Regions from separate parts of the Zhongshania aliphaticivorans genome, predicted to be linked through region 1. Evidence: predicted binding sites of a transcription regulator. Region 1 holds the regulator's gene; the other holds the start of a gene.
The links. Region 1 encodes PhoB, which activates phosphate uptake and scavenging genes when phosphate is short. Its sites were predicted from a motif close to TGTCATAAANNTGTAACA; they were not measured.
Positions count from the first base shown of each region.

Region 2: a site for PhoB is predicted at 1,726-1,743, ahead of AZF00_RS05180 (esterase-like activity of phytase family protein). Genes of this name have one in related genera too.

Region 1 covers NZ_CP014544.1:2,232,936-2,238,316, forward strand. The annotation lists gene AZF00_RS09945 (ABC transporter permease subunit) at 1-1,285, opposite strand, end outside; gene AZF00_RS09950 (PstS family phosphate ABC transporter substrate-binding protein) at 1,417-2,385, opposite strand; gene phoR (phosphate regulon sensor histidine kinase PhoR) at 2,479-3,789, opposite strand; gene phoB (phosphate regulon transcriptional regulator PhoB) at 3,799-4,506, opposite strand; gene purU (formyltetrahydrofolate deformylase) at 4,592-5,381, opposite strand, start outside.
Region 2 covers NZ_CP014544.1:1,175,858-1,181,238, forward strand. The annotation lists gene AZF00_RS05175 (FAD-binding protein) at 1-1,654, shown strand, start outside; gene AZF00_RS05180 (esterase-like activity of phytase family protein) at 1,808-4,078, shown strand; gene AZF00_RS05185 (hypothetical protein) at 4,256-4,684, shown strand; gene AZF00_RS05190 (response regulator) at 4,712-5,119, opposite strand; gene AZF00_RS05195 (CHASE domain-containing protein) at 5,116-5,381, opposite strand, start outside.

The sequences.
Region 1 (5,381 bases):
TGGTGGACGCCGAAGACTGCCAAACATAATCCGGCTCGGGATAGCTTTCGTACCACACTTTACTCCACAGCGCTGACCACGACAGTTCGGGGTGTTCATTGTGAAGTTTATAGCTGTAGCGAGTTCCACTCTCATTCTCGATCAAGAGCATATCTGCCCGCGGCGAAATGGCGATAGCGCTGATTCGCCCCACGTCTAAATCGGCATTGAGCAGACGGCGGTGCGAGGTCGTGTAAAATAAATCCAAATGACCTTCTTTACTAACGCTGACAAAGCCCTTGCGACGATGCTCAGTAACCAAGGTGGCACCACTGCCTTTGGGCACCTCAAATTTCCTTACCGCTTGTAAGCGGTAGCCCGATTCTCGTTCGCTGTCGCGCACCACAAACCACTGGCCCACTTCGCCGTGGTCACTGGCGGTCAGCAGCGATATTCCGCCGAGCAAGAAGCGCGCTTCGTTTAGTTTGCCGCTGTCAAAAAGGTAGCCGCGATCAGCGACATTCACGCGACGTAAGTCGATGAGTCGATAACCGCCATCGTTGCTCATGACGTAAAGCCATTGTTGATCTGGCCCAACGAGCACTCGATCAGCACTCATATCTAATACTGGCAGATCAACCGACTCTTCAACTAAAGTCACTTCTTCGCTAAGAAAATCTTCTTCTTTTACCCAGCGGCGCCCAATAAGCTTGCCATTACTCACCGCCACTAGCAGCAGCTCGTCGTCACTATCGCTAATTGCCAGTTGATCTATAGGACCCTCTTCACTCAGCAACAAACTTTGCTCGCCATAGGGGAAACGTAATTCCGGACTAATTAGGCGTTTATCGTTCGGGAAGCTGGTGCGGTAATCATGCTTGGCTATAACCACTCGGCCATTGCTTAAGCCAAGTGCAAATATCCGGCTTACCTCAGAGTCTAAGGCGAAGCTGCTTATCTCGGCGCCATTCAGCGGAATAGCTTTGCTGAGCAGTAATTTGCCGTCGTTGGTTTGGAAAAAGTCTGCCCGACCTGAACCGTCTAAGCTAAAACCCACTTCCGCCTGCTCTTCCATTGCCAAATACAGGCTGGGAGCTTGGCTATTAGCAGAAAACTCATTGCCGTCCTCCAGTGAGGCCGACTCAAATAGCGGCATAATCTCAAAGAGAAGATAGAAAAAGATCAGCAGTATCGCAAAGAGTACGCTTATACCACCCGCGGTGATCGTAGCCGTTGCCATACCATCTTTGACTTTACGCCACTGACGATAAGCGGAAGCGGTAGCTCGAACCTCAGACTGACTCATGTATTTCGCTCTCTATAAACCTGCGCATACAATATGACAAATTTATTACATTAATATGACAGACGGTCTTTCTACAAAAAAAATGCCGCGAATCCATTCTGCGGCATTTGCATCACCAGTAAAAACTGGCGTTATAGCTCGAGCTTGGCTTTAATTTTCGCTACAACGCTGGCGGGTAATGGGATATAACCGTCCTTAACCACTACTTCCTGACCTTGCTTAGACAAAACCAACTTTATGAACTCACGCTCCAGCGGCGCTAGCGGCTTGTTCGGCGCCTTATTCACGTAAACGTAGAGGAAACGAGACAAGGGATAGCTGCCTTTAGTCGCATTTTCAGCGTTAGCGTCTACAAAACTGCTCTTTTCATCTTTGGCCAGCGGTACGGCGCGAACACTGGAGGTTTTGTAACCAATCCCAGAATAACCAATACCGTTAATAGACGTCGAAACCGACTGCACAACCGACGCAGAGCCAGGCTGCTCGTTCACGCCATTTTTAAAATCACCTTTACACAGCGCTTCTTCTTTAAAGTACCCGTAGGTACCCGACACAGAGTTACGGCCAAACATTTGGATATCGCGCGATTTCCAGCCGCCAGTCATGCCTAGTCCACCCCAGGTGTTCACATTCGCGCTATGACCGCACTTGTGGGTACTGGAGAATACCGCATCGACCTGCGCCATGGTCATGCCAGCAATCGGGTTATCCTTGTGAACAAAAACAGCTAAGGCGTCGATTGCGACAGGAACTGCGGTGGGCTTATAGCCAAACTTGGTTTCAAAGGACTCAAGTTCTTTGTCCTTCATTTTACGGCTCATGGGGCCGATATTCGAGGTGCCTTCAGTTAAAGCCGGTGGCGCCGTAGATGAACCTGCGGCTTGGATTTGGATATTAATATTGGGGTAGTTACGTTTGAAGTCTTCGCCCCACAAGGTCATTAAATTGGCTAGGGTATCTGAGCCGACGCTGGACAAATTACCTGACACACCAGACACGGTGACGTAGTCTGGCAAAGCGCTGTCCACGCGGGTATCAGCAACTGCGCCCACTGCAGACGCGGCCACAACTGCACTTGCTACTAAATATTTAATCTTCACTTCGACACTCCTAAACCAATGTAAGCTACTTCAGTGAAGCTACTTTATAGTCGAATTATGACAACTTTGTGACAGAGACTGTAATAATTGCGCTCAGTTTAGCTGCTTCGCCTTAACAGGCACCGCCACCGACTTAGGAAAAACACAGGTAAAGACACTGCCTTTACCGGGCACACTGCGAATTCGCAATTCAGCTCGGTGACGAATCAGCACATGCTTAACTATTGCCAAACCAAGGCCAGTGCCCCCTGTATCAAGGGATCGGCTCTGATCGACGCGGTAAAATCGTTCGGTTAATCGAGGAATGTATTGGGGCTCGATGCCGATACCGGTGTCTTCCACTTCAAAATAGGCGTGGTAATCATCCTGATACCAGCGCAGGATGATTCGATCATTCTCCTTAGTGTAGCGCGCCGCATTGACCGCTAAATTTGAAAATGCACTGCGCAATTCATTTGGATTGCCATTAATTGCAATATTATCGTCACATTCAATTTCAATACGCCGGGCACTCTTGGCCGCCGTGCCGCTCTCTTCGCGAATCATTTCCATCAAGGGACGCAGCTGAATGACACTCTCGTCGGCCAATTTCGGTACCGACTCCAAACGCGACAGCATCATCAGGTCATGAATCAATAGATTCATGCGCCGAGATTGCTGCAGCATTTGATCCACAGCTCTGTCCCAGCGGGGATTTGCACCGCCATGCTCAGAAAACGTCTCTAGGTACCCGTTAATAACCGTGAGTGGCGTGCGCAACTCATGGGAGACATTAGCAACGAAATCCTTGCGCATTTGTTCTAAGCGGTGGGTTCGGGTGACATCGCGGGCAAACAAAAGACGATTGCGCTTACCAAAGAAGCTGACGCTAATACTCAAATTAATGAGGCCATTGACTGGCGACACCATTTCCAGCGGGGCTTGATAGCGCTCAGCCTCGAAATAGCGGAGAAACGCCGGACTGCGCAGCAAATTAACCAGCTGACGGCCTTTATCACCCTCTTCTCTTAAACCCAATAAATCGTGGGCAGAGGCATTACACCACTCGATATTGCCGTAGGGATCAAGCATGACTACCGCGTCCGACATCGAGGCAAACGAAGCGTGCAAATAATCAATCATTGCCTGCAAGCGGTCACTGTCCTGCGACGATTCCCGCTGCATATCGTAGATTACATCAAAAACTTGACCCCACATCCCTGCAGCCTCTGGTGGATCTGACTTCGCGCCGCTATACAGCCAGTCAGACAACCGCTGTAAATGCCGCAACAGCCACGCGCATGCCAACAACGCCGCCGCCAATAGCGGCAATAGCCCAAGATCGAATAACGCGCAGCCTGCCGCAACCACTAGGAGTGGTATGCCGACCCGCAATAATTCTGCCTTCCAACTGTAATACCGCATTATTTTGCGCTATGCGCAGACACCTGTTGTCGAAAACCGGTAACCGGTTCCACGAACTGTTTGAATTAAAAGGCCGCAGTCTCTTAGCTCAGTTTGCAATGCTTTGCGAAGGCGACGAATATGGACATCGACCGTACGCTCTTCAACGTAAACATTGGTGCCCCATACCTGATCAAGAAGCTGGCCGCGACTATACGCTCGCTCCTGATGAGTCATAAAGAATTTTAATAATTTAAATTCGGTGGGCCCCATATCTAATGGAGTTGCATCAACAAATACTCGGTGGCTACTGGGGTCTAATTTCAGCCCCGCGACTTCGATACTTTCTTCCTCGTCACGATTTGTCGATCGACGCATAATGGCTTTAATGCGCGCCATCAGCTCACGAGACGAAAAAGGCTTGGTGATATAGTCATCGGCACCGACATCAAGACCTTGCACCCGATTGTCTTCATCATCTTTGGCGGTCAACATAATCACCAGCAAATCCCTGGTCAGTTCATCCCGGCGTAGGCGCCGCAACAATTCCAAACCACTAGTGACCGGCATCATCCAGTCCAGCAGCACAAGATCAGGGCGCTGATCAACAATTATACCGTGGGCATCCTGGGCATTGCTTGCCTCCAGACATTCATAACCCGCCAATTCAAGACCCACCCGTATCATTTCACGGATTGCGGTTTCATCGTCGACAATCAATATGGTGGCTGACGTCATTCCATTAACCTTTTTTTGTAAAATTCGTAGGCTGCATTAAAACCATTTTAAGTGACAATTTTATGACAGTTTAAATTTCACTTGATTAATCAAACACTACGGTCTTGTTCCCATGCACCAAAACGCGATCTTCCAAGTGGTTGCGCAGCGCTCTCGCCAACACCGATTTTTCGACGTCCTTGCCGAGTCTAACAAGGTCATCTTTGCTATGCCGATGGGACACCCGAATTACGTCTTGTTCAATAATCGGACCTTCATCCAGCCGCTCAGTAACGTAGTGGCAAGTGGCACCGATTAACTTAACCCCCCTATCAAAAGCTTTCTGATAGGGGTTTGCGCCGATAAATGAGGGCAGGAAGCTATGGTGTATGTTAATCATTCGCCCTGCATAAGCTTGGCAAAACTCGGGCTGAATAATTTGCATATAGCGCGCTAACACCACGCAATCTGCCTCATAGCTCTGGGCCAGCGCCATAATCTTGGCGTGTGCGGGTGCTTTGTTGTTTGGGTCAATGGCGACAAACTCAAAGGGAATACCATGCCACTCCACCATGCTACGCAGGTTTTCGTGGTTAGAAATAACACAGGGTATATCGCAGTCTAATTCGCCACTGTGCCAACGGTGCAATATATCAGCCAGACAGTGGGAGGCGTGACTCGCCAGTATTACAACCTTGCGCTTAACAGCAGAATCGACCAGCGCCCAGTGCATGCCATATTCAGCCGCTAATGGCGCAAAGGCCTCGCGACAGGCCTGAGCGCTAACTTTTAAGGATTCCGCGCGAATCTCATTGCGCATAAAAAACCAGTTACTTTCTGCATCTGCGTGATAATTCGCCTCGGTAAGCCAACCGCCGTGCTCCGCGACAAATTGG
Region 2 (5,381 bases), 1.1 Mb from region 1:
TGCGCTTACCGCCGCCTTAAGCAGCTACGAGATGGGTGTGACCGACGTACTGATTGTTGAAAAGTCAGCGAAGATTGGCGGCACCAGCGCGACATCTGGCGGAGGGGTGTGGATTCCCTGTAACCGCTACGCCAAAGCTGCTGGTGCCCAAGACAGCTTTGATGATGCTAAAGCTTATTTGTTAAACACTACCCCGCCAGGGGCTGTACCTGAGGAAATGATCGACAGCTATTTACGCAATGGCCCCAAGATGATCGATTTCTTGCACGAGCGCAGTGATGTTCGCTATGAAACCCTGGAGCATTACCCAGATTATTACACCAATGTTGAGGGCTCGCGTACCGGCCACCGGTCGATGGAGCCAGCGCGCTTTGACTCATCATTGCTGGGCGAGGACGTCAAGCGTCTCCGTCCCTCACATCATATGATGCGTTTGTTTAATCGCATTTATTTCACTCAAGTGGAAGCGGCTTTACTGACCTTGCAAGGACCTGGCTGGATTAAATTAACCATGAAGTTAATTGCCAGCTGGGCTTTGGATTTTGCGTGGCTAATCAAAGGCAACGGCCTCGGACGTGATGTTTGTACCGGTGCGGCCGGTGTGGCCAGACTGTGGTATTCGGTAAAAAAGCGCAATATACCCTTATGGGCTAGTGCGCCGATGGAAGAGCTAATCGAAGACAATGGCCGCGTGGTCGGCGCGATCATCAAGCGTGACGGCAAGCTCATGCGCGTGCAGGCGCGCAAGGGCGTGATTCTGGCCGCGGGCGGCTTTGAGCGCAATCAGCAGATGCGCGAGCAGTACCTGCCCGCGCCCACCAGTAGCGATTGGAGTGGCGGCGTTGAGGGCAATACGGGTGATGCAATTCAGGCTGGCCTGAAACTGGGTGCGGCAACCCGCTTAATGGATGGCGCATGGTGGTGCACCACCGTGTCAGTGCCCGGTGAACCGGCGCCTCGCCTTAGCGTGATGGAAAAATCCTACCCTGGCTCGTGTATTGTGAATTTGCGCGGTGAGCGCTTTGCCAACGAGTCGCAAAATTACATGGCGTTTCAGAAAGACCTCTACAAGCAGCACACCGAGGCGGCCCCTTGCTCGCCAATGTATCAAATATTTGATGCTCGTTTTCGCCGCGACTATATCGTTGGTCCGCTGATGACGGCCTCCTTGAAGCCCGATTGGACCATACCCAAAGAGTGGTTTGAAACGAAGTTGGTGGGTAAGGCGAATACCGTGCGCGAACTTGCTGAACAATTGGGCATCGACGCTGATAATTTAGAGACAACGGTAGGCAAAATGAACGGCTTTGCCAAAACCGGTAAAGATCTCGATTTTCAGCGCGGCGATTCGGCTTACGACCGCTATTACGGCGATCCGCGCTTTGAGCCAAACCCCTGCCTGGGCGCAATTGACGAGGCACCGTTTTACGCTATGCGTTTGGAGGCTGGCGATTTCGGTACCCAGGGCGGTTTGGCGACCAACACCGATGCCCAAGTGCTCAAAGACGATGGCAGTGCTATCGCGGGTTTGTACGCAGTAGGGAATTGCAGTGCGGCAGTACTGCCGACGTATCCGGGCCCGGGCTCGACCTTGGGACCGGCGATGACCTTTGCGTATCAAGCAGCCAAACACCTTAGCGGCTTTAAGGACTAGCCGCACTTACTAAAGTGACGCGGGCCGCCGGACCAGAGGGCGCGGTCAGCGTCATATAAAGTCCATCTTACTGACATAAAACTGTCAGCGCTTTGTCGCAATTCCTCCGTAATCTACAGCGATTCATATTTTTGTCGCATTTTCGGAGGATTCATGCAATTTAAAAAAACAGCATTATCGTGGGGGATTGCACTGGCAACGCCGCTAATCTTGGCTGCTTGTGGCGGTGACAACAATAAAACGCCTGCGTCGCAAGCCAGCGCTGAAAAAAACTTTAATCGCATTGCCGTGTACCCGGTATGCATGCAGGCCGACGCGACCTGCAATACTGATGACGCAACGGCCGCCGAAATTGTCGCTGCCAGCACCGACGGTATGACCCTCGTTTACACTGACAGCCCCAAAGAGCAGTTGGGCTTTGTCGATATCACCAATCCCGCTGCGCCAACTGGCTTGGGTGTATTGCCGCTCGTTGGCGAACCGACGTCAGTCGCAATTAAAGGCGGTTATGCACTGGTCGGCGTCAATACCAGCAGCGATTATGTGAGTGTTTCCGGTTTGCTAGTAGTAGTGGATATTGCCACTCGCAGCATTGTTCACTCAATTGATGTTGGCGGTCAGCCAGACTCGGTAGCGGTGAGCCCAGACGGTAGCTATGCCGCCGTGGTGATCGAAAATGAGCGTGACGAAGATCTTAATGATGGCGCGTTGCCGCAAATGCCAGCGGGTAAGTTGGTGGTGGTAAATTTAAGCGGAGCGCCCGCTGACTGGACCAGCAGCGCCGTGGGGCTCACAGGGTTAGCGGATTTATACCCAACTGATCCAGAGCCTGAGTTTGTGGATATCAATGCCGATAATATTGCGCTTGTTTCCATGCAGGAAAACAATCACATCGTCCTTGTTGATCTTACTGACGGCAGTATCGTGAAATCCTTCAGTGCAGGAACTGTCGATTTGACTGGGATTGATGCCAATGAAGATGATGTGATTAACCAGAGCGAATCGCTAAGCGGCGTATTACGTGAGCCCGACGGTGTGAGCTGGTTGTCTACGGAATATTTTGTTACCGCCAATGAGGGAGACCTCGACGGTGGCAGTCGTAGTTTTAGTGTTTTTAATACCGCTGGTGAAGTGGTTTTCGAGGCCGGTAATAGTCTAGATCAACTGACGGCCCGTATTGGCCACTACCCTGAGTCGCGCTCAGAAAACAAAGGTAATGAACCGGAAAACGCGGAGTACGGCGTATTTGGTGAAGACCGCCTACTCTTTGTGAATTCGGAGCGAGCTAGTGTGGTGTTTGTATACGACGTGGCCGATTTTACCAAGCCGGTATTAAAGCAAGTGCTCCCTGCCGGTGTTGGGCCGGAGGGCGCCTTGGCCATACCCGCGCGCAATTTGCTCATTGCTGCCAGTGAAGAAGATGACCGTGGCGCCGTTATTCGCTCAGGTCTGAATATCTATCAGTACGGTATAGCGCCGGCCAGCTACCCAACCATCGTATCCAATGATCGTGACGATGGTTCGCCAATTCCTTGGAGCGCTTTGTCTGGCTTGTCTGCCGACCCGTCGGATGGCACCTTGGTATACGCGGTGGATGACAGCTACTACAAGAAAAATCGGATTTTCACCTTGGATGTTAGCCAGCAACCCGCCGTAATCACCACCGAAACTCATATTATCGACAGCAACGGGGTGTTAGCTAATTTACCATTGGGTACCTTGCCTGCGGCTACAGTTAACGATGACAAGACGGTTAATATCGACCCAGAAGGTATTGTCAAACTGGCCGATGGCGATTTTTGGATTGCCTCAGAGGGCAAGGGCAACCAGATTGATGGGCCTGTTGCGAGTAGGAATGTGCTAATTAACACCGACGCCGATGGTCTTATTCAAAAGGCGGTGACTTTGCCTGCAGCGGTGAATTTGCTTCAGCGCAACAATGGTTTTGAAGGGGTGGCTGAGTACGAGGGCAAACTGTATGTTGCGTTCCAGCGCGCCTGGCAAAACGAAGATGCGGTGCGGATTGGTATCTATGATATCGCCGCCGAAAGTTGGAGTTTCCTCTATTACGAGCTTGACGCTCCTGAGTCTCAGAATGGTGGCTGGGTAGGTTTGTCGGAAATTACCGCTCTTGGTAATGGCGAATTTGTGGTGATTGAGCGGGACAATCAGGGCGGGCCAGACGCGGCCATCAAACGCTTGTATAAATTCGACACGACTGGCCTCGCCGATGGCGCCACAGTGACTAAAACCTTGGTTCGCGACGTATTGCCGGATATGAAAGCCACCGGTGGTCTTGTTACCGAGAAAATCGAAGGTTTGGCCTTGTTAGCCAATGGCGATTTACTGATGGTGAACGATAACGATGGCGTTGATGACAGCAACGGTGAAACCCAATTAATGAATTTGGGTAAGTTATTCTAAAATCCAGCTCGATCTACAGCTAAAGCCCGCCGTTGTGCGGGCTTTTTGCTTTTGAGCTTGGGGTGCTAAGGTGGTGCCGATTACAGCGCTTCTTCGACCGGAGGTTTGTAATTTTGACCCATTAATTTTCTTTGTTGCGCGGGTGTAGCTCCTCTTATATTAAGTAGGAATGGAAGTATGCGGCAACAAAAGGGATTTTATATGCGAATCACAAGGCCTCTATTATCTAGAGTCATTGTTGTGGTCATGGCGCTTAATATAAGCGCTTGCACAACTACCCGAGCTTACCAAGCAACAGTGAACAGTCCGCCGCCGCTATTGCCTGGCAAGTCTTATCAAGTTTCCTTTGTTAATGGTAAACATGAGGCCCTGGTCGTTGCGACGGTAAATGAAAATGGCTTTAGTGATAAAGCAGGGCATAGCCATTTGTTTTCTGAAGTAGACGAAGTTGCAGAGAAACATTTTAGCTTTCTTAAGACAACGGGCGCTGTTGCGGCCGGAGCGCTAGTTTTTTTGGTGGCGGCTGGTATCTACTTGGTAGAAAAAATATTTGAAGATGGTGGGGCACGTGGTGACAATACTTCCATGCTTATGCAAGCGAAATGACAAATCTCATTATTCGAGCCCCAAGGACTAAGAAAAATACTGATCGACAATGTCTCGTAGTTTGTCTGCCGACAGCGGTTTACTGCAATACGCGGTGACAGAGGGGTGAGACTCCGCGCGCTCATGATCGCTGGGGTTTACCGAGGTTGATAGTATGATAATGACTGGATGACGAAGGTCTTGAGGAACAATGCCTTCGTAACGATTGAGAAACTCCCAGCCGTCAATAACGGGCATGTTAATATCTAAAAATATTAAGTCGGGTAGGCGCTGCTTATTTTTGACTGCGTCGCCGAGCATGTTCAGCGCATCGCCAGCATGGTCGTAGGCGGTGACCATTTTACAAACCTTGGCTTTCTCGACGATCATCTGATGGTAATAATTGTCGGCACCACTATCGTCAATTAATATGATTTTCTCAAGCTTGTTCGTCATAGTGTAATCACCTTGGGTATGGTAAAGCTGAAGGTGCTGCCTTTGTTCAAACTTGAGTTCACCCAGATTTTCCCGCCGTGTAAATTGATTACTTTTTTGCAGTTGGCGAGACCAATGCCACTGCCAGGGTATACGTCTTGGCTATGGAGCCGTTTAAATATCATAAAAATTTGGTCGAGATACTCGGCCTCTATGCCAATGCCGTTATCGCTGACAGTAAAGCACCAGTCCTCGCCTTTATCAACGCAGACAATATCTATTT